Linked DNA regions of Prochlorococcus marinus XMU1411. The protein of the gene in region 1 interacts with the protein of each later gene in a pairwise test. Links are inferred from orthologs where the notes say so. Each region holds a gene or a part of one and is shown on either strand. Other genes may lie near its edges. The genes, in order: HA145_RS05645 and HA145_RS00420.

What was found.
Region 2: the proteins of HA145_RS05645 (region 1) and HA145_RS00420 interact in binary tests that used the Escherichia coli proteins (3 or more experiments, as listed by UniProt). The link is inferred for Prochlorococcus marinus XMU1411 from one-to-one orthologs.

The regions. Positions count from the first base shown.
Region 1 is NZ_JAAORI010000003.1:667,196-682,500, forward strand. The notes cover bases 7,727-10,663. They hold HA145_RS05645 (SufE family protein), read right to left. Parts: upstream 9,440-10,663; coding sequence 9,014-9,439; downstream 7,727-9,013. Other genes in these bases: HA145_RS05640 (homoserine dehydrogenase), read right to left, coding at 7,727-8,975; HA145_RS05650 (5-formyltetrahydrofolate cyclo-ligase), read right to left, coding at 9,479-10,036; ruvC (crossover junction endodeoxyribonuclease RuvC), read right to left, coding at 10,046-10,519; bchI (magnesium chelatase ATPase subunit I), read right to left, coding at 10,525-10,663. In the rest of the region: HA145_RS05595 (pentapeptide repeat-containing protein), read left to right, coding at 1-101; HA145_RS05600 (hypothetical protein), read right to left, coding at 125-478; HA145_RS05605 (carbohydrate kinase family protein), read right to left, coding at 690-1,559; HA145_RS05610 (DUF2834 domain-containing protein), read left to right, coding at 1,601-1,972; HA145_RS05615 (MFS transporter), read right to left, coding at 1,969-3,198; HA145_RS05620 (alpha/beta fold hydrolase), read left to right, coding at 3,201-4,751; HA145_RS05625 (ABC transporter permease), read right to left, coding at 4,748-5,770; HA145_RS05630 (ABC transporter substrate-binding protein), read right to left, coding at 5,763-7,334; HA145_RS05635 (hypothetical protein), read right to left, coding at 7,331-7,603; more of HA145_RS05640, read right to left, coding at 7,674-7,726; more of bchI, read right to left, coding at 10,664-11,613; HA145_RS05665 (RNA methyltransferase), read right to left, coding at 11,736-12,485; HA145_RS05670 (cytochrome c), read right to left, coding at 12,482-12,868; petG (cytochrome b6-f complex subunit V), read left to right, coding at 12,924-13,043; 16S rRNA (guanine(966)-N(2))-methyltransferase RsmD, read right to left, coding at 13,020-13,619; imidazole glycerol phosphate synthase subunit HisH, read right to left, coding at 13,633-14,250; and 2 more genes. UniProt on the Escherichia coli protein: Participates in cysteine desulfuration mediated by SufS. Cysteine desulfuration mobilizes sulfur from L-cysteine to yield L-alanine and constitutes an essential step in sulfur metabolism for biosynthesis of a variety of sulfur-containing biomolecules.
Region 2 is NZ_JAAORI010000002.1:4,953-20,320, forward strand. What follows is about bases 317-3,316. They hold HA145_RS00420 (aminotransferase class V-fold PLP-dependent enzyme), read right to left. Parts: upstream 2,444-3,316; coding sequence 1,190-2,443; downstream 317-1,189. Other genes in these bases: HA145_RS00415 (alpha/beta hydrolase family protein), read left to right, coding at 317-1,193; HA145_RS00425 (SufD family Fe-S cluster assembly protein), read right to left, coding at 2,443-3,316. In the rest of the region: more of HA145_RS00415, read left to right, coding at 1-316; more of HA145_RS00425, read right to left, coding at 3,317-3,660; Fe-S cluster assembly ATPase SufC, read right to left, coding at 3,665-4,450; Fe-S cluster assembly protein SufB, read right to left, coding at 4,472-5,914; HA145_RS00440 (hypothetical protein), read left to right, coding at 6,010-6,363; HA145_RS00445 (DUF4912 domain-containing protein), read left to right, coding at 6,638-7,738; HA145_RS00450 (hypothetical protein), read left to right, coding at 7,751-7,921; HA145_RS00455 (alpha-D-glucose phosphate-specific phosphoglucomutase), read left to right, coding at 7,954-9,591; HA145_RS00460 (AAA family ATPase), read left to right, coding at 9,625-10,914; HA145_RS00465 (4'-phosphopantetheinyl transferase family protein), read right to left, coding at 10,911-11,567; bcp (thioredoxin-dependent thiol peroxidase), read left to right, coding at 11,567-12,034; HA145_RS00475 (type III pantothenate kinase), read right to left, coding at 12,026-12,721; HA145_RS00480 (phosphoadenylyl-sulfate reductase), read right to left, coding at 12,737-13,459; HA145_RS00485 (NAD(P)/FAD-dependent oxidoreductase), read left to right, coding at 13,555-14,730; HA145_RS00490 (SLC13 family permease), read left to right, coding at 14,798-15,368. UniProt on the Escherichia coli protein: Cysteine desulfurases mobilize the sulfur from L-cysteine to yield L-alanine, an essential step in sulfur metabolism for biosynthesis of a variety of sulfur-containing biomolecules.

The DNA.
Region 1 (15,305 bases):
CTATTCTTGACAGCGAAGATCAAAGAAATCTTTGTGAAATTGCTGATGGGATCAATCCAACAACAGGCGTTTCAACCAGAGAAAGTCTTGAGTGTAGTTAGAACAAAAACTATAAGTAAACTTATTATAAATAAACTTTCTTACCATTATTAAATTTATAAATCCTTTGTTCATCATCTTGAAATATCATTTCACCATTTAATTTGGATTTCTTAAATTTTGAAAGCCTTGCTCTGTGAATATTAGATTTCCTATTAATATTTTCTTCGTTATCATAACTCCCAATATAGATATTTATATTAGGGTTTGAAAAGGTTTTTTCTTCCTCTCTTAAAAAAATTCTTTCAATATTTGTTTGCGTGCTTTGAAGTTTATTTTTAAATTTGTTTAATTTTAAGTTCTTTGGTTTTTTAGATTTAATTTTTTTGTAGACCCAAAAAATAACTCCTAAAATTAGAAAAAATAAAAATATATTCATTAACTATTTAATTTTTATTTTAATATCTACTCCTAAGTTACTTTTAGTAGTTAATATTTCTTTTCTTAAGATTCCATAAGTAAAAATTCTAGATAAAGTTTTCAAAGATTTAAAAAACAAAAAAACAGTAAATAAAAAGAAAACAATAATATTTTCTACAAGAATATTTTTATTTTTATTATCTAGATTGCTCATGTAAGTGTTAATTCAATTATTTTTCATCATTATTTGCATATGGTCCGAAAAATTCACTAGCGTCTCTTCCCATTACTTTAGCAAGATTTAAACTTTTATCTATATCCCATTTAGATGCCATTCCATAAAGAATACCTGCAGCAAAAGAATCACCACATCCATAAGAATCAACTTTTAGTTTTTTGTTTTTAAGAGCCTTATATCTTCCTCCTGGGAATATAATGCCTCCCTTCTCTCCCTCGGTTTTAATAGTATATTTGGGTTTTAACGATAATTCAGAAAAAGAAAAAACTTCTCCGGGATCAAGATTACTGCCTATTAATCCATCTAAAAGAACATTTGAATTATTAATTGTATTTAATCCTACCCTTGGTGTTGTACACAGTGTTGAAGCCGATCTAGCTATTTTAAAAATCTCTGAATCAGATGCAGTAATAAAAATTCCGTCCATTTTTTTTAAAATGTTCCATTCTAAATTGTCTTTATGAGTTGGAGCTAACCTTTCTCCAATAACTGTTATTGCTCTTTCACCTTGAGAATCAATTAAACTAAATCCTCTTCTAGTTGGTTTATCACGCCAAGCTACATGTAACTTAATTCCCATATTTGAGAGAATCTTGAAACACTTATCTCCATAATCATCATTACCTAATGACGTAAAAAAATGAATTTGGCTTGAAGTTAAATCAGAAAGTATTTTCGCGATAATAGATCCACCACCAGCTGGATAATCAAGGGACTTTTCAGAATGAGAAATGACTCCAGGTTTTGGTAATTGATCAACCATTAAAAAATTTATCCACTCAACATGACCAACAACGGCAAAATTTAAATTTCCTTTTTTAAATTTATAGTCTTCAACTTTATTATTCTTTTCAACAACCATAAGCTTTTAAATACTATTATTAAAAGAAATATTTTTGACAAGTGAATTCATTTAACATTTTAAAAGATAATAAACAGATACTATCTTTTCTTTACCTTTTTCTATCAATTTTGGGGGCTGTTCTGCCAATGTTGGCAAATTTCGAATTTGCTAGGGAATATGGAAACAGCTTTGATATAAATAACTTCATTTCTTTAGCGAATGCAAACCCTGCAGCTCAGTCAATTTCTAGAGACTTATTAGTAGGTGCAAGCGCTATTTTTATATGGATAGTAAATGAATCAAAAAAACTAAACATGAAGAATATGTGGGTTGTATACATTGGAACTTTTCTTATAGCCTTCGCATTCTCTGCACCTTTTTTCTTATTTCTAAGAGAAAGAAGAATTATTGAATTAGAAAAGATTAATTAAAATAATCTCTTAAATAGAATTGTAAATGCAATAAAGCAAAAACAAGAAATTGAAAGCCAAATTATTGAAGCATAACCAAATAGATCTAATATGCGTCCTGAAATAAATGGTCCAAAAAAATAACCCATAGCGAAACATTGTGAAAGTAAAGCAAGTGCAAAACCTTTTTTCTTTGAAGGAGCTATTCTGAAAACCACATCTGTTGATGTTGGAAGAAATGATGCAGTCCCTAAACTTACTAATATCAATGAAAAAGAAATTAAATAAAAAGCTGAGATATTTAAGTAACTAGAAATAAATAATAAAAATGAAGCTAAAGAGAAATTTATTAAACTAAATTTCAAGCCATATAATCTTTCTTTCTTAGATATCCAAGAACCGACAGGCCATTGTAAAAACAACAATAAAATTAACTGAATAGAAATTATAAAACTTATAATTTCTTTGCTTAATGCATTACGATAAACTCCACCTTTAACAAGATCTAGTGGCAAAGTTACTTGAATCAAAGCTAAAGAGGTTGTTATCAATAAAATAGATAAAATTATTATTATTGAATTTTTATTCCATTTCAATTGTTCTTGATTAATTGGATCTACTCTTTTTTTTTGGAAATTTTCTAAGTTTCTTTTTATAGAAGAACTATTTCTAGATATTAAATATGTGATAACTAACATGCAAAATATATCATTAATAAAAATTGATTTGGAATACAAAAAATTCGTCATATAACCCCCTAAGAATACCCCAAGAAATATTCCTAAAGCCTCAGAACTTCTAACAAGAGCATAAGCTTTGCGTGTTTCGATAGGATGGCAAAAATATGGCACGCCAAACTCGGCAGCAGGCCAATATATTCCTGCAGCAGCCCCAACAAATGATTGTCCAATTATGTACAAAAAAGTATCTCTTGAAATAATGAGGCATAAGCTAGCGAAAATACTTAGTATTGAAGAAGTTACTATTGGAAATTGTATTTTCCCTGTTTTATTAAGATAATTACCCGTAAAGAGTCTTGTTAAGGTTCCAATTATTGCTGAAATGGTAAATCCCACGCCAATATCTGTTGCAGATAATCCTAGGTTATTAAAAATAAGTGATGTTAAATAAATAACACCTCCTGCTCCAAATGCAGCAAAAAATCTTATCTTGGTTATTAACCTTAAATGATATGGAAATTGAATCCACCAATTTTTGCTAATTTGTAAACTATTTGGATTAATCACTAGTGAAATACATTTTTATAATTTTTTTTAGTTTTTGTGGTTTATTTTTTAATAATGGTTTAAAGGCTGCTGAAAAGATAAATATTAAGTTTGAAGAGATGGAAATCCCTCTTACTATAGAACAATTATTAAAATTAGAAAAATACAAAGATGATTCAACAGAATTAATAGAATGGTTAAAAAAAAATGGATTAATAAGAATTTTTGAATTATCAAAATTTTTAGAATTTCCAGTTTTCAAGGAAGAGGGATTAAATAGAGAAATATTAAGAAGTTGGATAGGGCGTAAAATTCTTACAGAATTAAGCAAAAGCATTGAAGTTCCAAATGACAATAATGGAACAGAAATTTATAACACTATAGAAAATTTATTAGATCAAAAAAAAGAAGTTTCAACTTTAGAAATTATAAAAGCATTACCATCAGAAGAAATTTCACTTGATATTGATAATTTAATTTTAATAATTTCATCTTGGAAAAATGAATTATCAATGCAACAAGAACTTTTATCCAAATTAAATAAACTTGAAAGAACGAACCAAAATGCCTTCAAAAATACTGAAAAAAAATCAACTCAAGATCTAATAAAAATTGATAAAAAAATTTATGCTCCTCACCGAGTGAAACATTTTGAAATTGAAATATGGAAAAAAAATAAAACAAATGATGATAAAGAGCTAATAATTTTTATGCCAGGACTTGGAGGCGAAATTAATAATTTCAAATGGATAGGAAACGAATTAGCTAAAAGAGGTTGGCCAATATTATTCATAGATCATAGAGGGAGTAATTTAGAATCATTTATAGAAGTACTCGAAGGTAAGGAAACAATACCAGGAAGTGCAGACTTTTTCTTATATAGAATTAAAGATTTAGATGCTGTATTAAAAGCTCATGAAAAAGGAGAATTTGGTTTACCTAATGATTCTTATATTTTAATGGGGCATTCACTTGGTGCTTTAATAGCACTTTTATATGAAGGCAATAAACCTACTGAACAACTGGAGGATAAATGTGATTCGGCATTAAAAGACTTTGCGGTAACAAATTTATCTAAATTACTTCAATGTCAGTTGAGCGAAATACCATTTCCTAAGAAAAATAACACTAATAAGGCCAGTGCAATTATAGGTTTTAATTCATTTGGCAGTTTAGTATGGCCAAAAGAAAATAGTACCGGAATTAGAACACCAACTCTTCTAATAGGTGGCACATATGACCTTATCACACCATTAATAAATGAACAATTTAGAGTTTTTTCTGCTTTAAATAATCCATCAAATAGATTTCTAATTATTGAAGGAGCAAGTCATTTCTCTCCAATAAGAATTAATAAAAGCTATAAAAAAGATAATGATGTCTACAAAATAAGTGAATCTTTTATTGGTTCAGAGCCAATATTAGTACAAGATTTATCTACGAAATTTATAGTTGAATTTTTAAAAAATATCAAAGACCAAAAGATCCCTAAAGTAGTTAAAAACCAAAGATATTTGGGACTTGATTTCCATCTTTTAGATCTTGAAACAATAAAAGAAATTTCCAAAAATTAGTACTCTATTCGTGGATCTAAATATGCGATTAAAATATCCACTAAGAGATTTAAAGAGACTATGAGCATAGAGGTAAAAATTACAATTCCTTGAACCAAGGTATAGTCTCTTTGAGAAATAGCTTCATGTAATCTTAAAGCTATACCTGGCCATGAAAAAGTTACCTCGAACAATAGAGCACCTCCTGCTAATGAGGCCATAGTCAAGCCAGAAATAGTGACGATTGGCAATAGAGCATTAGGCAATGCATGGTTTAATAATATTTTTTTCCTTGATATTCCTCTACATATAGCAGCATTTACATAATCACTTTTTAATGTCTTATCCAAATTTACTCTTAATGAGCGGCTGAATATACCACTTAATAAAAAGCCAAGGGTAATCGAAGGAAGAGCGAGATGATAAAGACTATCTTTCAAAGCAATAATATTATTTGAAATAATACTATCTAAAACTAGAAAACCTGTAATTTGAGGTTGTTGATGAAATATTGGAAATCTACCGCCAATTGGGGAAATATTAAAAAACACAGAAAATAATAATTGCGCTAACATTGCACCCCAAAAAGGAGGGATCGCATACGTAGCAATTCCTAATATTCTCGCAATATAATCAGTCTTTTTCCCTCTATTTCTTAAGCCTATTAATCCCAGTGGGAATCCTATTAGTGTGGCACTTAATATTGAAAAGAATCCAAGCTCAAGACTTGCAGGCAATGCCTTAATAATAATATTTAGGACTGGCTCTTGGGTACTAAGAGATTGACCGAAATCTAAGTGCAATATATTTTTAATATATGTAAAGTATTGATTTATTAAAGGTTCATTTAACCCCAATTTATTTCTTAGAAATTCCCTAGAAACCTCATCTGCACCAGATCCAAGTATGGCATCAACAGGATCGCCAGGAGCAACTCTTAATAAAATAAAAACTAATGAAGAAATAATCCATAACATTATCGGTATTAACGAAATTTTTAATAGGGAATAATTTAGTAGTTTATTTAAATTTCTACTCATTAATTAACTCAAGATCACTCAATGAAATTATTCCTGCACCATTAAAAATAGGTTTTGATATTTTATTTTGAGACCATGCTTTTTGAGAGGATATCCAAATAGGAATATAAGGTATTGAACTTGCTGCTATTTTTTCAATTTCAACAAGTTTTTCTAATCTTTTAATACCACTTATTTTTTCACTCTCAAGAAATAAACTTTCCACTTTATTAGATCCCCAAAAACTACCGCTGTAAACGGATTCTCCTTTTTTACATATACCATCAACTATTTCATTACAACTTAAAAGAGGGGTGAGATAGGCCTCGGGATCTGAATAAGCCCCAGTCCAATCGAGAAGAACTGCCGTATAAATTCCTAAACTTAGATTCTTATAAACTGTTGTAGATTCAACCCCATTAAGTTCAATATCAATACAATCTTTCAAAGAACTTTTAATTTCTTCTTGCCATGTCAGAGCAATAAGCTTGTCAGCTGGTACATTCGATCTATAAGTAAGGGGTATTTTTAGAATATTTCCATTGCAATAATTTTCTTCTTGCAATAATCTTCTCGCCTCTAAATAATCATATTTAGGCCACAGTTCTTGATTATTTTTTTTTAATATCGGAGGAATAATTGATCTAGATGGCTTCCTTAATCCATAACTTACTTTCTCACTAATCAATTTTCTATTAAGACTTTTTGCCAAAGCCAGTCTTAAATTAAGATTACTTAAGGGATAAGAACTAGTTTTAAGGCTTATAAAACTTAATTCGGTGAAAGGGCTATTACCTTCATTAAACTGTTTATTTTTACTTAAATTATTTAAACTTTTTCTCTGACTATCATCAATTGAGTTTGATAAAAGCACATCAATTTGTTTACTTTTTAAAGCCCCAAAAAGAGAAGATGAATTTGAATATCCCACAAAATTAACGCCCTTATTTAAGGGCTTTTCACCCCAATAATTTAAATATGGTTCAATTGATTGAACTTCATTAGAAAAACTGGTCAGCACATACTTCCCAGTACCAACGAATTTTTCATTTAGAAACTTATCAGAATATTTTTTGTAAAATGTAGGAGATATTGGAGTTAAATTTACTGATGTGAGTAAACCATTTAAAGAACTTGATGGTTTATTCAAATTTATTATGACTGAATATTCACTTGGAGTTTCTATTGATTTAATCTTATTTCCTAAAATATAATTCATCGTTCCAATTCTTTTGAATCTATCAAAAGTAAATTTTATAGCATTTGAGTTGAATGCAGTTCCATCGTGAAAAAAAATATTCTTTCTTAAATTGATAGTTAATTGAAGTCTATCCTTTGAAATAATTGGCATCCCCAAGGCCAATTCAGGGATTAATTCTCCATCAGAATTTAATTCATATAATGTGTCTCCTAGAGAACTGATTAATTGAATTGCTTTAAGAGTATTTGCTCTAGCTGGATCTAAAGATTCAATTTTTCCTGAACTTGCTACTATGATTTTTTTAGATATTCTTTTTGAGCCGCAAGAATTCTGTAAAAAAGAAATTAAAATAATAAATATTGATAAAACAAATTTATTTTTCATATTTTGTAATTACTTAATTTTTCTGAAGAATTATTTGAGCAAAAAATTTGAAAAGTTATTTGACTTATTTCTAAAGCAAATGTTTTTTTAGAATTACAGGCAAAAGGCCACTCTCTCACCCAACAAATTTCTTTACCTATATTTAAACCAATTACTTGAAAAGTCTTATTGCTATTTTTAATTTTTACACAAGCACCTTTATAAAGGTTTTCAGAAAAAATTAAATTATTATCTTCATTATTATTATCTAACAGTTTTGAATGAATCATTAAGATGATAAAACCAAACACTTACTTTCTTCGGTTTACCAAGCTATAAAGAAATTTGCAAACTATTTTTTTAAATACAACTTAATTGACTTGCAATAATTTTGACTTCAATAAGTGAATTTATTTCTTCTTTCGATTTCTCAAAATCTCCATTATTCACCTCATGAGTAATAACGACAATTTCAGCTTTGTCCTCACTTGCATCTAATTGAACAATCGATTCGATGGATACATTATTTTTTCCAAAAATATCTCCAATCTTTCCTATTACGCCTGGACTATCAAGACAAATAATTCTAAGGTAATTTTTTTTATTTATTTGTGACGCTCCGATTATATGACAATTTCTCCAGAAATCGAATGATAATAATGGATCGATTGAATTATTATTTTTTACTGAGGCAGCATGCAGACTTAATATATCTGATACTACTGATGCAGCAGTTGGGCCACTCCCTGCACCTGGACCATACAACATTATCTCTCCAAGAGGATCAGCCTCTATCAATAAAGCATTGTTAACGCCCTTTACTGTTGCCAATGGATGAGATTTTGGAATCAAAGAGGGCCCTACCCAAATATTCAAAGCAAGTGATTCATTACTATTAATTTGTACCCTTTCGGAGAGCGCTAAAAGTTTTATTTCAAATCCTAATTTATTGGCATATTCGATATCTTTGAGATTAATTTTACTTATGCCTACAGTATTTATATCATCTCTTTGAATTTTTCCTCCAAATGCAAGTTCACTAAGAATTGAGATCTTATCAGCAGCATCATGGCCCTCAACATCTGCAGTTGGATCGAATTCTGCATAACCAAGGCTTTGGGCCAATTTTAAGGTTTCCTTATAATCAGCTTTCTCATTTGTCATCTTCGAAAGAATAAAATTTGTTGTTCCATTTATTATCCCAACCATTTTTTTTATGCTGTTACTTTTTAATGATCTTTTTAAGGGTTCAATTATGGGAATTCCGCCGCAAACTGCCGCCTCTGACAATATATAAACTCCCTCTTTAAATGCAGTTTTATATATCTCTTCGCCATATCTTGCAATGACTGCTTTATTTGCGGTAACAACAGATTTACCTACCTTTAATGATTGCAGAATAATATCTTTTGCCAAATCAACCCCACCCATTACTTCAACAATTACATCTACAGAGGGGTCATTAATCAATTGAAATGGATCATCAGTTAATAAATTATTATCAAGCTCAATATCTCTTTTTTTACTAAGATCTTTAACTGCTATTTTTGCAATTTCTATTTCTTTTAGAATTGGATGGGAATCAACTTCGGAACTTAATATTTTATAAATCCCTGAACCTACAGTTCCAAAACCTACAATCCCAATTCTACATTTTCTCATTTTTTATTTCTTTTGTCATTGAGTTTAATTTTATATTATTAGACCTCCAAAAATTCATTTGCTTGAGACTGCATTTTCAATAATATGTTTAAAAAACCATTTGATCGTGAAGGAGTTAAGCTTGCTTTCAAACCAGTATCTTCAATAAATTTCTTATCTATTTTAATAACTTCATTTGGTGTTAATTCATTTAACCCAGTGATTAAAAATGCCAATAAACCCTTTGTTATCAGGGCATCAGAATATCCTTCCCAAAATAATTTACCACTTTTAATTTTTGCCTTGACAAAAACTTCTGAAACACATCCTTTAACTTTATTTTCTTCAACAAGGATTTCACTTTCTGGTTCTTTCAATTTTTTTCCTAACCACAAAATGTATTCATATTTTCTTTTTGGATCTTCTGATTTCTTCAGTTTTTCTAATAATTTTGATAAGTTATTGTATTTTTCCTGATTTTCCATTTTTAAAACTATAAATTAATCACTTTATGAATTTTTTTATTATACAAATATTTCTTTTTCTGTGATAAAGCCCGATAAAGGAATATCCCACTTAGCTCTTGTTAATGGAATAGGACTTACACAATTAGAAGTTAATACTCCAATGCATGGAACATTTCTCCAATCATTATCTCCCCTTAATTTATCAAAATAACCTCCTCCATAACCTAATCTTGTTAAATTCTTATCAACGGAAAGACAAGGAACAAGTATCATGCTTATCTGCAAATGACTTAATGGAGAAGAGTTATTTGGACTTAGTATCCCCTCAGAATCTTTGGTAAGAGGCTTTTCATCCCATGGATAAAATAACAACTCTTTTTTACCTTTACATCTGGGCAAAGCTAAAGTAAATTTTTTCTTGAGACTCCTTATATCTACTTCATTTTTTAGAGGCCAATAAATTGCTATATAACCAATATCTTTACATCCCTTCACAAATGAATCAACAAAAAATCTTACATTCTTTTCTACATTTTCTCTTTGTTTAAAGGAAATCCCATCTCTTAGTTTTCTAAACGTATCCCTCTCCAATTTCTTATTTTCAAAGATCTTCATATTAAATTTTCAGTTAAAGCCATCTTCATTAAGTTTTGTGAGTGCTATAGCCAATGCATCTGCTGAATCATCAGGTTTTGGAGGTTTGTTAAGCTTTAAGTTATACATAACAGCATCAAGAATATCTTTCTTAGATGCCTTTCCAGAGCCAGCAATTGTTAATTTTATCTGAGCAGGTGAATATTCACTGACATGAATTTTTTTAGAGGCCAACACCATCATAATCACGCCTCTAGCTTGCACCACACTAATGGTAGTGCTTGACCTGTAAAAGAAAAATTTTTCTACCGCCGCTGCAGTTGGGTTCCAATGATTTATTAATTCATTAAGATCTTGGAATATCTCATAAAGTCTATCTTCTTCTTTTTTATCTTTACCTGTCTCAATAACACCGCAATCTAATAATATCTTTCTTTTATTTTCTATTTCAATTATTCCATAACCAACTCTAGCTAATCCAGGATCAATTCCAATTATTCTCACTGTTATTAAGCTTCAGCAGACAATTGAAATTTTGAAAGATTTTCTTTTTCATCTAAATCGAATACTTTACAAAAAGCTTGGATGACTCTTTCACCTGAATCAACTTGTTCTAGAGGATCTTTTCTTAGCCTATGTCTTAAAGAACAAGAAATAACTCTTGCTATGTCTTCTTCTTGCACTTCAGTTCTACCTTCAAAGGCTGCAATTGCCCTTGCAGACCTATTTGTAACAATATCTCCACGTAAACCATCAACATCTAGTTCTCCACAGATCGCAGAAATATTCAATCTTAGATCATCGTCCATTTGAACAGAATTTAATATTTCTTGTGCTTTAATTACCTTTTGTTGAAGTTCATCCTGTTGTTTCTCAACACTCAATGAAAACTCATCAGGATTATCGTCAAAAGAAGTTCTTTGATCTACTACTTGAACTCTTAATTCAGCATCTCTAACTGTCTTAACCTCAACACTCATACCAAACCTATCCAATAGTTGAGGTCTTAATTCACCTTCTTCTGGATTTCCTGAACCAATAAGGACAAACCTCGCAGGATGTCGAACTGAAACTCCTTCCCTTTCAACTGTATTCCATCCAGAAGCAGCCGAATCTAAAAGTACATCAACTAAATGATCATCAAGCAAATTTACTTCATCCACGTATAGTAAACCCCTATTAGCTTTAGCCAACAATCCAGGTTCAAATGCCTTAACACCTTCACTCAAAGCCTTCTCTATATCAATGGTTCCACAAAGCCTATCTTCAGTAGCCCCTAAAGGTAAGTCAACCATAGGTACTTGTTTTCGAATACTCTCTAGATTTTCTCCTTGAGTAAATTTTTCCAAAACTTCTTTACTTTGTAAATCAGGATCAACTAGAGAACTATTGTATGGATCATCTTTAACAACCTCGATTGCAGGCAACAAATCAGCTAAGGCTCTTATTGTTGTAGACTTTCCAGTCCCTCTATCACCCATTATCATGACTCCACCAATTCTTGGATCAATAACATTTAACAAGAGAGCCAATTTCATTTCTTCTTGACCAATTACTGCTGTAAAAGGAAAAACTCTTCTTTTCTTTGTTGTAGGCACAGTTTTAGTTTTCTTAAATATTCAAATAATCAATAGATGCTACTTCAGAAAATGCTTTTAGTAAATATCCCTGTAGAATTAAAATTACAAGTTAATAATAACTAATCAAATTTATACTTAACTTAATTTTTTTTTGAATTGTTTAAAAACCAGTTTATTTGATGGACAATTCCTCTTAAAACATTTATTTCGTGCATTGATGTATTTGCCCTTAAAATCGAATTCTTAAATTTACTGATTTTTGGCTTAGAAGTATGTTTTAAGAGATATCCAACTCGCAAAAGCATTTCCTCTATCTCCACAAATGTATCATGAACTTCTTTCGATGAAGCTAAGTTAAAAACTTTTAATTCATTATTTAAATTCTTTTTAGAAGACTTATTTAATTCATACAAAACTATTGAAACAGCGTGTGAAAGATTTAATGAAGGATTATTCTGAGAAGTTGGGATATTAAAAGTTTTATTTGCCAGAAGCAATTCACTGTTAGTTAAACCTCTATCTTCTCTTCCAAATATAATTGCTAAATTATTTATCTTCTTAAAGGATGTAGTCCAATCAAATATATCTTCAGAAGATCCAAAAAATGAATCTTTCTTTACATCAATTCTTCCACAAGATGCTAGAACTAAATCACAATCGAAAATTGCTTTTTGAAGATCATCAAAAATCTTACAATTTTCAAGAAATTTTTGACCTTTAAGGGCCATTTTTTTTGCTTCTAAAGAAAATATATCGCATTTCGGAGAAACAATTCTTAATTCATTAACTTCAAAATTACTGCATAATCTAGCAACGCTCCCTACATTTAAAGGGCCATTTGGTTCAACTAATATTACCTTTAAATTAGAAAAATTTCTTCCCAAAATCATTCAAGGCTATGAAGATACTTTAATAAATTTGACATATTTATAGGATCAATTTCAAAACTTGGCATAGGAGGTGTTAGGCCTCCAGTAACTTGTTTTATTATCTCTTTATCATTCAAACGTCGAGTTATTGAGTGTAAGTCTGGGCCCACTAATCCTCTTGCTGTAATTCCATGACATCCAACACAATTTATCTTAAAAAGAGCATCTCCTTCCTCAGCAGAGCCATCAAGCTCAAGAGTTTCAATTATATATTTGTTATTCTCTTGATGATTTAAAAAAAATATTGAGAAACAAATCAATAAAACTCCAAATACAATAAAAACAATTTTCAAAAATTCTCTTTTAAAGTCTCTTTCTGCTGCAGTTGATGAAGATGTTGACACAAAAAATAGTCTCTATGTAACAATTGTGAATAAGAAATTCAAATAAGGCAAAAAAATGATCGAGCCTCTTCTATGTGGAATTGTTTTAGGTTTAGTTCCAATAACTCTTCTTGGATTATTCGTAAGTGCATGGAATCAATACAGAAGAGGTTCAGGGATGCTGGACATTGATTAAAAATGTTAATCTTGACTGCCCATAATTTCTTACATCTATAGTTTCCCACAAATTACTTTTTTTAATAAATAGGTTAGGAGAATGTTCACAAATAACTATTGAATCTTTTTTTAAAAACTCACAATTGAATAATTGATTTAAAACTAATTCATGTAAATCGACATCGTATGGAGGATCTAGATAAACAAAATCAAATTTTAATTTATTTAAATCCATATTTCTAGATGATAAGTTTCTCTCATAATTTGGTTTTGTCCATTTCAAAACGTCTTTACATATAACTTCGATATCATTTCTCCTGTTCTCTATATTCTCCAACGAGAGTAAATTTTCTAAGCAAATTTTTGAGTTGATTTTATTTTTTTCAATTGCAAGTATTTTTCTTGCCCCGTGATTATATGCTTCACAAGATATGGCCCCTGTCCCACTAAATAAATCTAACCAGTTACTATTTTCAACTTTTTTGTTCAATATATTAAATATGGCCTCTCTTACTCTCAAAGTTGTAGGTCTGGTATAAGAATTATTTGGACTTTGGAGTTTTTTACCACCTATTAATCTTAAGTTTGTCTTCATCAGTAATTATCAATTATTGAATATTACTAAGCCATCGTCTCAAAAGTTTTTCACCTGTTTTTCCGGATTTTTCCGGATGAAATTGACAGGCTAATAAATTATCATTCTCAATCATTGCAGTTAATTTTTCCGAGCCATAATCAACTTGAGCTGCAATAATATTTAGGTCATCTGGGATTGCATGATAGGAATGTACAAAATAGACCCAATTATTTAATTCTTCAAGCCCAAATAAAGTATTTTTTTTTGTAGGTAAAAGTTGGCACCAACCCATGTGTGGGATTCTTTGGTTAACAATATTGGGTATTTTTTGTATTTTTCCTTTTAAAATTCCCAGTCCTTGAACTTTTCCTTCATCACTAGATTCAAAAAGGAGTTGGAGACCTAAACATATCCCAAAAAAGGACTTCCCACTTTTAATCCAATTTTTTAAATCAGTTATCAAATCAGTATTTATAAGATTATTCATCGCTGGATCAAACGCTCCAACCCCAGGAAGTATTATCGCCTTACAAAGATTAGAATCATTAGAGTTTTTAATTAATATAATCTCTTCTCCAAGACTTTCTAGAGATTTTGTTACGGAATGAATATTCCCCATTCCATAATCTATTAGTCCAATTTTATGCAAAGCTTTTAAATTTATAAATGCTTAGTTAAAGTGCTCGAAAGAGTTGCTTTTGGCACAGCACCAACAACGGTATCAACCTTTTGACCTCCTTTAAAGATCATTAATGTAGGAATACTTCTAATTCCGTATTGACTGGCTACATTTGGATTCTCATCTGTGTTTAATTTAAAAACTTTAATTTTCCCTTCAAAGTCTTTTGAGATTTCTTCTACAACTGGTGCGACCATCCTACATGGTCCGCACCATGGTGCCCAAAAATCAACCAATACTGGTAGATCACTTTGCAGTACATCCTTGTCAAATGAAGAATCAGTTACGGCTGGAGCTGATGACATAATTTAAGTATTCCTTTTTGAAAATTTAGCAGGCAATTCTTTTAAGTGATGATTTCATTACAGATAAAATAATATAAGTAACAAAATATCTAAAAAAGCCCGATTAATCGGGCGATTTAGTGTGTGAGGAGTATGGGGTTTCCCCCATCAATTAATAATAACTCCTAAATAGAAATTTTTTCAATTAAAAACTTAATTCACTAAGGTTTTATACTTTTGCTCTAAATAAACTACTTACCCATCCCAAGCTGCTGAGCTTTTTGATAAACCTTACCCTCTGTAAGAAGAGATGGTGCTATAACTATTTCAACTTCTTGCATTTCTTTAATGTTTTTTGCCCCAAGAGTACTCATTGAGGTTCTAATGGCTCCTAATAAGTTATGTGTCCCATCATCAAGCAAGGCCGGGCCCTTAATTATTCTTTCTAAGGATCCTGAAGAACCAACTTCAATTCTTGTACCCCTAGGCAATACTGGACTTGGAGTAGCCATACCCCAGTGAAATCCTTTACCTGGAGCGTTTGAGGATTTAGCTATTGGGGATCCAATCATTACAGCATCTGCTCCACATGCTAAACATTTACAGATATCTCCGCCCGTCACAATTCCTCCATCACCAATAATAGGAATATAACGACCACTTTCTTGAAAGTAATCATTTCTTGCCGCACTACAATCAGCAATTGCAGTTGCTTGAGGGATTCCAATTCCCAATACTCCT
Region 2 (15,368 bases), on another replicon or contig:
GGATAAGTGAAACACTTTTAGTATGCTCTGAAGATAGTTCTGGATGGTGGAACTTATTGTTTTTAGATGTTAGTAAAATTGAGAATATTGTTATTAAGAAAAGAGTACAGAGAAATTTGATTGAATATGGATCACCGCAATGGGTAACTGGAATAACATTCTTTTCAGGGACAATAAAAAATTTATTTTGTATAGCAAAAAAAGAAAATAGTTTAATAGTGGAACAATATAAAGATCTTGAATTTGTTAAAGAATTTTCTACTCCTTTTACCTCAATAGGTGATTTCAGTGTTTTCCGGGAAAAAGTTCTTTTAAAAGGTTATGGATCTGATTTTTTGGGAATTGTATTTGAAATTGATTTTGCACAAAAAGTTTTATCAAATTTTTCTGAGCAGATATTTTTTGAACATATAAAAGATTGTTCAAAACCTGTAACATTTTGGTTTAAAGGTTTTGAGGCCCAATCTACTCATTCTTTTCTTTATAGGCCGCTTTTCGACAATTTTAGAAAGCCACCGCTCCTTGTTAGAGCACATAGCGGACCGACTTCATGTTTTGATGGATCATATAATTCTGAAGTTCAATATTGGACGTCGAAGGGATTTTTTGTTGCTGAAGTTAATTATGGAGGATCATCAGGATTTGGCAAAGCATATAGAGAGAGGTTGAACTATAAATGGGGTATTGTTGATTCTTATGATTGCAAAGCACTAGCTCTTGAATTGATTAAATCAAATCAAGTTGATAGTGAAAAAGTAGTAATTTTTGGCAATAGTGCTGGTGGGTTAACTGCACTTAATTGTTTATTATATGGGTCTATTTTTACAGCAGCAATTTGTAAATATCCTGTTATTGATTTGAAGGATATGTATTACAACACTCATAGGTTTGAAAAAGATTATTTAAATTCTTTGGTAGGAAATTATGCAAAAAATCATGATGATTATATAAATAGATCACCGATAAATCATATTAACAAAATAAAAAAACCTATCTTATTGTTTCATGGAAAAAAGGATGCAGTTATTTCTTATAAACAAACTTTAAAAATTAAAGAGATTTTGATTCAGAATAATAAATATTCAGAAGTTATTTTTTTTGATAATGAAGGGCATGGTTTTAGAAATATTGAAAATAAAGAAGTAGTAATGCAAAAATCTCAGGAATTTTTAAAAAATGCTTTAAATATTTAAGAATTGATTTTTAGAAAATCAATAGTATCTTTTAATTGTTCTATAAACATATCAATTTCTTCCTTATTGGTTGTGAAATTCATGCTGATTCTAGCTGTTGATTTAATTCCAATGTATCTGTGAAGAGGTTGACAGCAATGGTGACCACTTCTGATGCAAATTCCTTTTGAATCAAGAATTTCAGCAATATCATTTGAATGTATATTTTTTATATAAAAAGTGGCAAGTGAGGCTCTGTCTGGATCTATCTCAGGCGATGGACCTATGATTTCAATATTTTCTATTTGATTTAATTTTTCAAATAAATATTTAGTAATAGTCTTTTCATATTCATGAATTTCATTCAATCCAATATTGTTAATATAATTAATTGCTTCTGCAAGACCTATTGCTTCTGCAATGGCTGGAGTTCCAGCTTCAAATTTGTGTGGTAGCTCTGCCCAAGTACTTGTCTCTTCAAAAACATCTTGAATCATTTCCCCACCTCCAAAGAGAGGAGGAATTTTTTCTAGGATTTCTTTTCTTGACCAGAGGAAACCAATACCTGTAGGACCGCATAGCTTATGTCCTGATCCAGCTAAAAAATCTATATTAAGATCAATCACATCCAGTTTTTGATGGGCTAAACTTTGGCATGCATCTATTAATACTAAAGAACCTTTTTGTTTAGCTAATTTAGTTATTTCTTTGATTGGATTACAGCAACCTAAAGTGTTACTAACATGTACTATGCTAACAAGCTTAGTTCTAGATGTTAGTTTTGATTTAAAGTCGTCTATATCTAATTTCCCATCTTTATCTATACCTATAAATTTTAATTTGCATTTATTTTTTGCTGCAACCATTTGCCATGGAACAATATTGCTATGATGCTCCATTATTGACAAGAGAATTTCATCATTTTCTTTTAATGAATATTCGCCCCATGATCTAGCTACTAGATTGATTGCCTCAGTAGCATTTCTTGTAAAAATAATTTCTTTTGCTGAATTCGCTTTTATATATTTGCTAATTAAATATCGTGCATTTTCAAATGCTTCTGTTGCTTTAGCACTTAATTGATGTGCACCTCTATGTACATTAGCATTAAAGTTTTTGTAATATTCATCAATTTTTTTTAAGACTTGTACTGGTTTTTGTGTGGTTGCAGCATGGTCTAAATAAATAATTTGCTCATTACTTTTTAAGGTCTTATTTAAAAGAGGAAAGTCTTTCTTAGTTATTTCAGGAAAATTTTGAATCGTTTCCATTAATTCTCATTTAAAAGTTTATCAAGCAAATCCCATTTATCTTTTGAAATGGGAATAAATGAAATTATTTCTTGAAAGTAAGAACTTAATTGTAGTTTACTTGCTTCTGTTAATGTGATTCCTCTTGTTCGCATATAAAAAAGTTCTTCTTCATTTAGTTGCGAAATTGTAGCCCCATGCTTGCATTTGACATCATCAGCAATTATTTCTAATTGAGGTTTGGTATCTATTTGTGCGAGATTTGATAAAAGTAAATTTCTGCTTAATTGGGAAGCATCAGTTCTCTGGGCAATTTTCGGAACTATTATTGAACCTTCAAATATTGCATGTGATTTATCATCAGCAAGTGATTTATTAATTTGATCTAGAAATCCATTTGGGCCATTAAATTCTATTTTTGTATAAGTTGAAATTTGCTCATCTTTTTTTGTTATTTGCATACCTTTGATATTTGTTTTAGCGTTGCCCGCAGATTGTTTAATACTAATTTCAAATCTCGCGTAATTGAATTTGAAATGTAAAGATCCTAAGTTGTATACACTATTTTTTTGTTGAATTACATTGAGAGAATTTAATAGATTGGAACTGTTTTCACCGTAAGAAACAACACCATGATTTACTGAACTATTTTCTTTCAAGCAAAAGAAAGTTGATTGAGATAATGAAGAGTTTTCTTTACCAAGATTTACTTGTAATAATTCAACATCACAATTCTTTTCTAAAAATATTACGAGGGTTTTTGCGTTTAAAGAATTACTTGATGCATGACTAAAAATTTCAATAGGAGGAATTTTTGATCCATTTATTTTTAATCCCAAAATATTATTTTTACAACTTAAAGACAGATTTAGTAAGTCACTCCAATTTTCGTTTTGCTTAAAAAAAGATATCTGTTCCTTGATATATTTTTGTAATTCATCCTCACTTAATTTCTGTATTGAATAATTTTTCTCTATTAATTTAGTTTGGCAATTCTCACCAATTATTAATCTAATAGTACTTTGAGAATTTTTCGGATATGGTATATCAAATTTTGAATCTTTTTCATTAATTGAGTAATCTAAAAAGTTTGACAATTTTGATTTATTTGAAAGTCTCCATAGTTCACTTTTAGGATTAGGGAGAGGGCTTGATTGTAATTTATGAAGACAGATTTTTTGTATTTCTGTTAGGTTATTATCCGATTTATTGGTTTTTATTTTTTCAATAATTTCCATTTGTTTAGGTCTCTTTTATAAAGTTATCAGTCCATTCATACCCTTTTTCCTCAAGCTCTAGAGCTAGATCACTCTCACCAGTTTTTATGATTTGTCCGTCTGACATAACATGGACATAATTTGGTTTAATTTCATCTAATAATCTTTGATAGTGGGTAATAAGTATAATTCCAGTTTGTGCATTAGATATTTTTTTAATTCCTGATGCCACTATTCTTAGAGCATCGATATCAAGACCAGAATCGGTCTCATCTAATATTGCTATCTTAGGCTCAAGTAAAGCCATTTGCAGTATCTCATTTCTTTTTTTTTCACCTCCGGAAAAGCCTTGATTTACACTCCTTGATAGGAATGCCTGATCCATTTTCACAATTTCTAACTTTTCTTTAACTAATTCTTCAAAATCAAAAGTATCCAATTCTTCTTTGTTGAGGAATTTCCTTCTAGCGTTAGTTGAAACTCTAAGAAACTCAAGATTACTTACACCTGGAATCTCAATTGGATATTGAAAACCGAGAAAAATTCCTGATTGAGATCTCTCTTCAGGTTCTAGAGAGTTGATGTTTTCACCTAAAAATTTTATGTAGCCATTTGTAATATTATACGAGGGATGTCCTGCAATGATTTTCGAAAGAGTACTTTTGCCACATCCATTTCTTCCCATAATGGCATGGATTTCTCCAGGATAGACAGTAAGTGAAACTCCTTTTAAAATTGGAAGATTATCAATAGATGCAGAGAGATTTTCAACTTCTAAAATTGGATCTGATTCTTTCATTTTATTTTGCATTTCAGTTTAGAAATTGATTAATTAACCTACTGATCCCTCTAGTTTAAGTGCCAGTAACTTATCTGCTTCAGCAGCAAATTCCATAGGTAATTGATTAAATACATCTCTGCAAAAACCGCTGACCATCATAGATACTGCCTCCTCAAATTCTATACCTCTGCTTTGGAGATAAAAAAGTTGGTCTTCTGAGATTCTACATGTGCTTGCTTCATGCTCAATTTCAGAATTGGGTTGTTGAGATTTTATGTAAGGGAATGTATTTGCAGAAGCTTGATCCCCTATTAACATTGAATCACATTGACTGTAATTTCTTGATCCTGTAGCTTTTGTTCCCATTTTGACAAGACCTCTATAGCTATTTTTTGAGTTACCTGCACTAATACCTTTGCTAACAATAGTTGATTTGGTCTTAGGACCAATATGGATCATTTTTGTGCCAGTATCTGCTTGCTGAAGATTATTGGTGAGAGCCACTGAATAAAATTCTCCTACAGATTCTTCCCCTAAAAGAAGACAGCTAGGATATTTCCATGTAATTGCAGACCCTGTTTCAACTTGAGACCAGCTAATTTTACTTCTCTTACCTAAACATTTTCCTCTCTTGGTGACAAAATTAAAAATTCCGCCAATACCTTCTTCATCACCAGCATACCAATTTTGCACTGTAGAATATTTTATTGAGGCGTCGTCTAATGCTATAAGCTCTACAACTGCTGCATGTAGGGTATTTGTATCAAACATTGGAGCTGTACAACCTTCTAGATAACTTACAGAACTTGATTCTTCAGCAATGATTAATGTTCTTTCGAATTGTCCTGAATCTCCACTATTAATTCTGAAGTAGGAAGATAGATCCATAGGGCAGGTAACACCTTTTGGGATATAAACAAAAGAACCATCACTAAAAACTGCAGAATTTAGTGCTGCAAAATAATTATCACTAGCTGGAACTACTGTACCTAAATATTTTTCAATCAAATCCGCGTGATTTTTTACTGCTTCACTAATTGAGCAAAATATAACTCCATGTTCAGCAAGTTCTTCTCTAAAAGTTGTGGCTATAGAAACACTATCAAAGACAGCATCTACTGCTACATTTGTAAGTTTTTTTTGCTCCGTGAGGGGAATTCCTAATTTGTCAAAAGTCTCAAGAAGTTTGGGATCAACTTCATCTAAGCTAGAAATTTTCTCTTTTTGCTTAGGAGCAGAGTAATAAATAATATCTTGATAATCAATTTTTTTATATCCTAATGCTGCCCAATCAGGCTCTTTCATTTTTTGCCATTTTTTAAAGGCTTTTAATCTAAAATCAAGAAGAAATTTTGGCTCTTCTTTTTTCTGTGAAATTAATTTTATGATATCTTCATTTAATCCCTTTTCTATTTTTTCAGTTTCAATATCAGTAACGAAACCATATTTGTAAGGCTCTTTTACTACATCTTTAACTAAATTTTCGTTGACCATGTTATCAAAAATAACTTATTACAATTAGCTTTATATACTTTAACGAAAGATACCCCCAATATTGAGTTTTTTTCCTTTATTAAAACTAAAAATTAATGTCTAATCATCTTGATCCCTTGTCTAACCCATTAAACGTAGAAACTATTCAAGAAATTGATAATCTTGATCTACCTATAATGCAGAAACATCATTTAAGAATTCTCGCTCATTGCCTTCAGATTTTAAAAATTATCAATGTAGATAATAGTTTGGAATATCAAAATAAAAATCCCCTGAGAGAATGGTGTGATAACCAATCCAAAAAATTTGATGATAAAAAATTTAGTGATCTTTTTTATGAGCAGTTAGAATCTACTTCCAAAAAATTAAGTACTTTTTCAAAAAAAATAGGTAAAAGTATTGAGGATTTAGAGATAGATGATTTAGTACTTCTAGTTGAACAACGCTGAATTCTCTTTTTATTTAAATGATCCCGAAGAAAAAATATATTTTTGTTGAGTCGTTAACAAATTCAGGTAATAAATTTTAAAAAAAAAGAAAATTAATTTACATTTCAAAAAGATCTAAAAATTAATTAATTGCTTTGATACCAACTGTTTTGAAGAGAAATATCAATTTTGAAAATTCTTTAGTAGTCAGAGGATCCTGACGACAGGCCAAAAAGACACACAATTCCTAAAAAAAAAGAACATACTGATCCCAAACAAAAACGGAGAATTTAAAGTGGCTGATGGGATCATGAATAAAGATCAATTACTCTCACTAACACTCAGACAATTACGTCAAGAAGCAAGTAAATTATCGGTACCTCTGTACAGTCGCAAAACAAAAGCCGTTTTAGTTGATTTAATACTTAAATATCAAGAAAAATCTACAAAAAAAACATACACTGTAGCTCCTCAGTCACAATCTGAAGAAACTTCTGAGTCCAGTGCTTTTAAGAGTAGTGAAGAAGTTAAAACAAATGTAGTTTTCCTACCCCGAGATCCAGATTGGGCTTATGTTTTTTGGCAAATTTCTGATGCAGATAGAGAAAAAGCACAATCTTTGGGAGCCAATAAATTATGTTTAAGATTATTTGATGCATCTGGTTCTGAAGGAAGCAACTTGAATCAAGGAACACTTAGAGAGATAGCAGTTGATAGTTACAGTACTGAGTGGTACTTGCCGATCCCACTTGCAGATAGAGATTATAAAGTTGAATTAGGTTACAAATATGGTTTTAACTGGATGTCATTGGCATTTTCTTCGATAAGCCATGTTCCTGGGTCTCATCCTTCTGAGCAAATTCTTGATAAATTTGTACCTTTTAATTTAGATTCTACTTCTGAGTCAATCCCAGATATTTCTAATCCTGTTGTTTCAGAATTAAATGGTATGCATGAAAGGTTATACCAAGCAGCAACTAACATTCCTCTCAGAAGAAAAGTTGGTTCTGAAGAATTTATGGAAAACTTAAACTCAACAAATCTTAACGATAATCTTACAGACTCAGGTGCTGGTAAATGGTCATCAGGTTTAAATGATTCTGGAAGCGGAATTGTTAAAAATAGATCTTTTTGGCTAGTTGCTGATGCTGAATTAATTGTTTATGGAGCTACAGAGCCTTCTGCAAAACTGACAATCGGTGGAGAAGATGTACCTCTTGCTGCAGATGGTACTTTTAGAATTCAAGTTCCATTTAGAGACGGGACTCAAAAATATGATATTAAAGCTGTTAGTGTATCTGGTGAGCAAGAAAAAAGTATATCAATGAAATTTGACAGAACTACACCACTTGACGATACTAATGAAAAAGATAATGCTGAAACTGAATGGTTTTAATAAATTAAATTAATGCTGAAAAAAATTGTAGCTTTTACTCCATTGTTTGGTGCATTAACGTTTCCATTAATAGTTCCAATTACAATTTCTAAATTTGGTGTTAACTATGGAATTCTTAGTGCATTATTAATTTCTTCATTATGGTTTATCGCTATGTTAAGAACTTCCGAAATGCCTCATTAATTTAGTTAGATTTTTGGAAGTTTCTTAAAAATATGAATCAAGTTAGTGAAATTAATATCAATTCTCCTTTTCTAGACCAAAAACCTGGTACCTCTGGATTAAGAAAAAGTACTTTAAAGTTTCAGGAAGAACATTATCTAGAAATTTTTATTGAAGCAATCTTACAATCATTAGAAGATTTAAAAGGTTCAACGTTAGTAGTTGGTGGTGATGGCAGATATGGCAATATTGAAGCAATAGAAAAAATTGTCCAAATATGCATCGCTCATAAAGTTCAAAAGGTTATTGTTCCAAAATACGGTTTATTATCTACTCCTGCGACATCTCATTTAATTAGAAAAGAAAACGCTATTGGTGGAATTATTCTTTCTGCAAGCCATAATCCTGGTGGGATTGATGGCGACTTTGGAGTGAAATTGAATATCTCTAATGGTGGCCCAGCTCCTGAGATAATTACTAATAAGATTTTTAAGGCTTCACAATTACTAACTAGTTATAAAATTTGTAAAATTCAATTACCTGATTTTAGTGAATATGGAACTTATCATTACGACGAAACTACCTTAGAAATTATTGATGGGTTAACAGATTATTCTAATTTGATGGAGAAAATTTTTGACTTTGATCAAATTAGTGATTTTTTAAATAAAGACTTCTCGTTAATCTTTGATGCAATGAATGCGGTTACAGGTCCATATGCAAAAAATATTTTTGTTGAAAAAATGGGTCTCACACCTGATTGTGTCATGAATGGTAACCCGTTAAAAGATTTTGGAGGTTTACATCCTGATCCAAATCTTACTTACGCATCCCACTTGGCTGATTTGTTATTAAATAAAAAATCTTATAGTTTTGGTGCTGCATGCGATGGAGATGGAGATAGGAATATGGTTTTAGGAAGTGGATGTTTTGTAAATCCTAGTGATAGCCTTGCAGTTATCACTGCTAACACAAAATGTGTCCCTGGTTATAAAGATGGTATTACAGGTGTCGCACGATCCATGCCAACCAGCTCAGCGGTTGATAATGTCGCTCGAGCATTAAATATACCTTGTTTCGAGACACCTACTGGCTGGAAATTTTTTGGAAATCTTTTAGATTCTAATTTAATTACTTTATGCGGAGAAGAAAGTTTCGGAACAGGTAGTAATCATGTGAGAGAGAAAGATGGACTATGGGCAGTTTTGTATTGGTTACAAGTTTTAGCTGAGAAAAAATGTTCGGTAAGTGATTTGATGCAGAATCATTGGAAACAATTTGGCAGGAATTATTATTCAAGACATGATTATGAGGCAATTCCTTCAAATATTGCTAATCAAATCTTTGGTAATCTAACTTCTATGCTCGAAAATTTAAAAGGAAATAGTTTTGCTGGCCATTTAGTTAAAGTTGCAGATAACTTTTCATATTTAGATCCCGTTGATAATTCCATAAGTGAAAATCAAGGTTTAAGATTAGTCCTTGATGATAATTCTCGAGTAATTGTGCGCCTTTCTGGAACTGGAACTAAGGGTGCAACATTAAGACTTTACTTTGAGAAATTTTTCGATCCTCAACAGAATCTTTCGTTAAATCCTCAGATCGCTTTGAAACCTCTAATAGATGACTTAGATGCTTTATTGAATATTTCAAAACTTACTCAAATGGAAACTCCTACAGTAATTACATAGAATTGAAAGTAATGATTTTTTGATTTTATTTATATGCATTCAGAAAATTTATTTACTAATTATTCTCAAATAGAAAACAATGCACCTTTGGCAGATAAATTAAGACCAAAGAATTTGGAAGATTTTTTTGGTCAACAACCAATTCTCAATGAGAATTCGCTTTTAAGAAGTGCAATATTAAACGATAAGATTAGTAATTTTATTTTTTCTGGCCCTCCAGGTGTTGGAAAAACCACTCTAATTGAAATTATTTCTTTTAATACGCGCTCAAAATTAATTAAGTTAAATGCAGTGTTATCAAGTGTTAAAGAATTAAGAAATGAAATCGCTAATGCAAAAGATAGATTAATAAATTCAAAAAGAAAAACAATTTTATTTATCGATGAGGTTCATAGATTTACATCAGTTCAGCAAGATGCTTTATTACCTTCAATAGAAAATGGAACTATAACTTTTATTGGTGCTACAACTGAAAACCCTTACTTTGCTGTTAATAAAGCGCTTGTTAGCAGGTCTCGTATTTTCACATTACTTCCTTTGGCAGAAAATGATTTGCAGAAAATAATACAAAAAGTCATTACTCACTATTCAAAACAAAAAGATTCAAAAAAGGTTTATTTAACTCAAGATGCTATAAGTCATTTAATTAAATTTTCTGGCGGAGATGCAAGGACATTAATCAATGCGTTAGAGATGGCCATAGAAACAACTGCTGAAAATGATGCTAAAGAAATCAACATTAATCTCTCAATAGCAGAGGATGCAATACAAAAGAAAAATATTGTTTACGATAAAAATGGTCAAAATCACTACGATGTAATAAGTGCCTTTATCAAGTCCATAAGAGGTTCTGATCCAGATGCAACATTATTCTGGCTTGCGAATATGCTGGAGGCTGGTGAAGATCCTAATTTTATTTTTAGAAGACTACTTATATCTGCCAGTGAAGATATTGGAATAGCTGATCCTAATGCCATAGTAGTTGTACAATCCTGTTGTGATGCTTTTGATAGAGTTGGTTTTCCAGAAGGATTATATTTTTTAACTCAGGCTTCTTTATATTTAGCTATTTCTCCAAAAAGTAATAGCACGAAAAGTATTTTTAAAGCAATTGAAACAATCAAATCTACCAATGCTCTTGATGTTCCACTTCATTTAAAAAATAATTCTAATAGTTATGTAAATCCTCATAATTATCCGGGTAATTGGGTCTTACAAGAATATCTTCCTAAATCTTTAAGAGGTTTAAAAATATGGGAACCAAATAATAATGGATGGGAAAAAACTCATTATGAAGAACTGCTTAGAAGAAAAGAAAATTAAAAATTTTTTGAACAACAAATAATCTCAGGATTAAAAGAAGTTTCTTCTTCGTAGGCCAAAGCGATAGTCCAATTATGGAAGTTAATCTGTGAATAATTTAAATGTATGTTTTTCTTCTTATGAATTAACTCTTTTGGCTTTTCAAAAAATTGCCAATGGTTAATGTCTTTAGCTAATTTTCCATGATCCCATTTTATAGCCGCTTCAACAGCACACCATTGATTTAATATCATATTTTTTGTTAAATAATTATTATGGTTTGATTTATTAGTATGAAAAAAATATTTTTCTGCAAATTTTATATGGTTAAAATCTCTATCTGTTCTCTCAATATCAATCCCTATTTTGCTTTTATGCCAGACTATAGTAATGGCATCTTTACAATGACTTAAACTGATATTTCCCATGCCAGAGGGTAAACTTGGAGGTTCTCCAGGATGAGCATTAATTGGAATTTCTAGGGGGTCTAAATCAAAAAGTGTTGAAAGTGATTGTCGCAAATAAGCTCTTGTTTCTAAGAAAATCTTTGATCTTGAATTTGTTAGGTTTTTTGCAGTTTTAATTTCTTCTACAGTTGCGACATCTTGCACACCTTTAATCTCATAAAACCAAATTTTTGGTATTTTATATTCATACTCATTTAATAATTTCAATGGCTCTTAAGGTTGGCGACAAAGCACCAGAATTTAAATTAAAAGATTCTTTTGAGAAAGAAGTTTCTCTTAGTGATTTTAAAGGTAAAAGAATAATACTATATTTTTATCCAAAAGATAATACTCCAGGATGTACTAAAGAAGCATGTAATTTTAAAGAGAATTGGGATTTGCTCCAAAAAAATAATATTGTTGTGCTTGGTATTAGTAAAGATAATGCATCTTCTCATCAGAAGTTTATAGAAAAATTTAATTTACCTTTTATTCTTTTAACTGATCCTGAACCTTTCAAAGTTTCTTCTGATTACGATAGCTATGGATTGAAGAAATTCATGGGAAAAGAATATATGGGAATGATGAGAAATACTTTTTTAATTGATACTGAAGGTAACATTGAAAAAATTTATTTAAAGGTAAAAGCAGCAATAATGGCTGATCATATAATTGCAGACCTTGGGTTAAGCTAATTTTTTTATGGACAGGTTATGAATTATCATCCCCTCCATAACTAAATTAGGAGCATTGATAATATTTTCTTTTTGAGTCTTTAGAGATTTTGTGAGTAATTGAGAGTCTCCTCCACAGAATATTAAAATATCCTTTTCGGGATTAAATAAACTATTAATCACGCCAGTCAGAGAGTTGATTACTCCTTTTAAAATTGCTTCTTCTGTATTAATTAAAAAATCTTTGATCGGAATATCATATTTTTTGGGAACTTTAAGATTTTTTGTATTTTGTTCCATTGATTTTAATTGTGTTAGAAAACCTGGAAGAAGTTGACCTCCAATAATAGATCCATTTGAATTCAATTTTGTTATTGATAATATTGTTCCAAAATCTGCAATTAGTAAATCTTTTTTGAAAGGGTTTTCAATAATTTTTAAAGCTGCAATACAGGCAAGAGCTCTATCAACTCCAAAATAATCAGGCAGATTTGACAACTGAATATCTTTAGTTTTTATTTCATTTTCTTTTTTCAGCAAAAAATTTGGTAGTTTTCCTACAGAAGCCCAAATTAATTGATCAAGATCTATATTTTCGGGAACTTTGTGCTCTTTTTTGGTATGGAAGAATTTAGATTGATTTTTAGAATATTTTGCCCAATGAAGCCTACTATTGCCTACTAATAAAAAATTTATATCTGAGATCATTGTTCTATGATCAATTTAATTATTTGTGTGTATTCCACATTCTTGTTTTATCCCCCCAAATCTTGTATCTCTGCCCTTTATTTTAATACCATCGGGACTGCTTGAATGCCAATCTCCTACAGAAGAATAACCTTTGATAAAAAGTGGATGGGCAGGTAAATTATTCTCTTCCATATAATAAAAAATATCTTTATTGGTCCAATTTAATAAAGGTCTTAAAGACAGTCTTTGACGAATTACATCTATGAATTTCATTTTGTTTCTATTTTCTGTTTGACTTGATCTAACACCGCTTGCCCAGCAGAAAATATCATATTTTTCTAGACCATTTTCTAAAGGTTTTATCTTTCTTAATTCATGATACTTATCTAAATCACTCTCTTTATTTGTTTCCCAAAGTTTTCCGTATGTGGCCTCCATTCTTGCTGGAGATAATTCACTTTGCAGAACTTCAACTTCTAAGGATAAATTATCAATAAGCTTTTCTGCGTAATGATATGTTTCTGGAGGAAGGTAACCTGTATCTATCCAAAATATTTTGATTTTTTTTTGTAGATATAATTTACTAACCATATCTAAAATGACTGATGACTGTATACCAAAACTTGTTGTAATAGCAAATTGATTATCAAACTTTTCATAACCCCATGTAAGTATTTCTAGAGGCTTCATATCTATTAGCTCTTGATTATATTTCTTCAAGTTAGTTTGAATATCTTTGTGAATTTTTTCAATCATTCTTCAGGTTGGTTATGAGTTTGATTTTATTTCGCTCAATTTAAAAATTATTCGTATAGTTTAATAATACATTTACGCATAACAATATTTCTCTAATGAAATCAATACAAAAACCAATAGTAATAGTTGGAGCAGGTTTTGCAGGTATGACATTTGCTTTGAATTTAAAGAAACTTAATCCTTCTTTACCAATTCTTGTGGTTGATTATGAAACTAAATTTATATTTAAACCTTTAATGTACGAAGTTTTAAGTAAAGAAATAAGAAGTTGGGAAGCTACCCCAAAATTTGCAAATATCTTTTCTGATGCGGGTATAACTTTTTTAAGAAATTGTTTAACCAAGATTTCCTTCAAAGAAAATATTCTTGAATTTAGTGACGGTTTAAAATTAAGTTATCAGTATCTTGTTATCTGTACAGGGTCTATTCCAAATAGTTTTTTTATAAAAGGTGTAGATGAAAATTGTTATTTTTTTAATGATATTCATGATCTAAATAAATTAAATTCTTTTTTAAAAAAATCAAAAGATACTGCGTTTCATCAAAAGTTATTCATAGTTGGAGGTGGTCCCTCCGGCATCGAGTTGGCATGCAAAATTAAAGATATATTTAAAGACCAATTTGAAATTAATGTTATAGAAAAATCAAACGAAATCCTCAATAAAAACAAAATTTTTAATAGAGAACAAGCAGAAAAGGCATTAGAAAAAAGAAAAATAAACGTTCTTTTGAATTCCACAGTTAAAGAAGTCTCTGAAACTAAGATTAGTATTTCTAGTGAGTTTGGAATAACTTCATTGGATAAAGATATTGTTATTTGGACTGCAGGTGTTAAACCTAATTTGTCTTACTTAGAAACTGATCAAATAACAAAAAAATTTGGACGAATTTTAGTTAACAATAATTTGCAAATAGAAAACCATAAGAACTGTTTTGCTATTGGTGATATTTCAGTTATTGAAGGCAAGGAGGATTTACCCATAACTGCTCAGGTCGCTATGCAGGAAGGAAATCATCTTGCTAATAATTTAGAACTTTTAATTCAAGGCAAAGATCCGTTACCCTTTGAATTTCAAGATAATGGTGAAATGATTAGCTTAGGAATAGGCGAAGCTTCAATTTCTGGGCTTGGGGTTACTTTATTTGGAAAATTAGCTTTTGAAGCACGAAGACTTATATATGCTTCTAAGTTGCCTGATATTACTGAAAGTTTAAAATCTGCATCTTCATGGATATTCCAAAAAAAATCTATTTTTAAAAAGTTTTTTTAAAAAGATAATTCTAATTAAACTTTTTTGAAATATTGTTTTTGGGTATATTGAGTTAAATAAGTTTCATATGAATCTAATTTCAGTAGTTAGTAATAATTTTGATGCGTTAATAACGGTAGTTGTTTTAATAATGTCAATAATTTTGTTTATCAAAAATACAATTGCGCCAGAATTGACTGGTTTGTTATGTGTTGGAATATTTATAGCTACAGGGGTTCTTTCTCCTGAAAAAGCTTTAGCTGGATTTGGTAGCCCTTCCTTAATAACCCTTATGGGTTTATTTGCAGTTTCCTCTGCATTATTCAAAAGTGGTGCTTTAGATAGAGTAAGAGAATTGATTTCTTCTGAAAGTATTAGAACGCCAAGGAAATTAATTTCTTTAATCGCTTTTTTGATTGCTCCAATATCTGGAATTGTCCCCAATACTCCAGTAGTAGCATCTTTGTTACCTTTAATTGAAGGTTGGTGCGAGCGGAGAAATATATCGCCATCAAAAGTTTTATTACCTCTTTCTTTTGCGACTTTGCTAGGTGGAACTCTGACATTATTAGGTAGCTCAGTAAATCTTCTTGTAAGCGATATTAGTCAACAATTAGGCTATGGCGCTTTGGAATTATTTAGTCTGACTTCAATTGGAA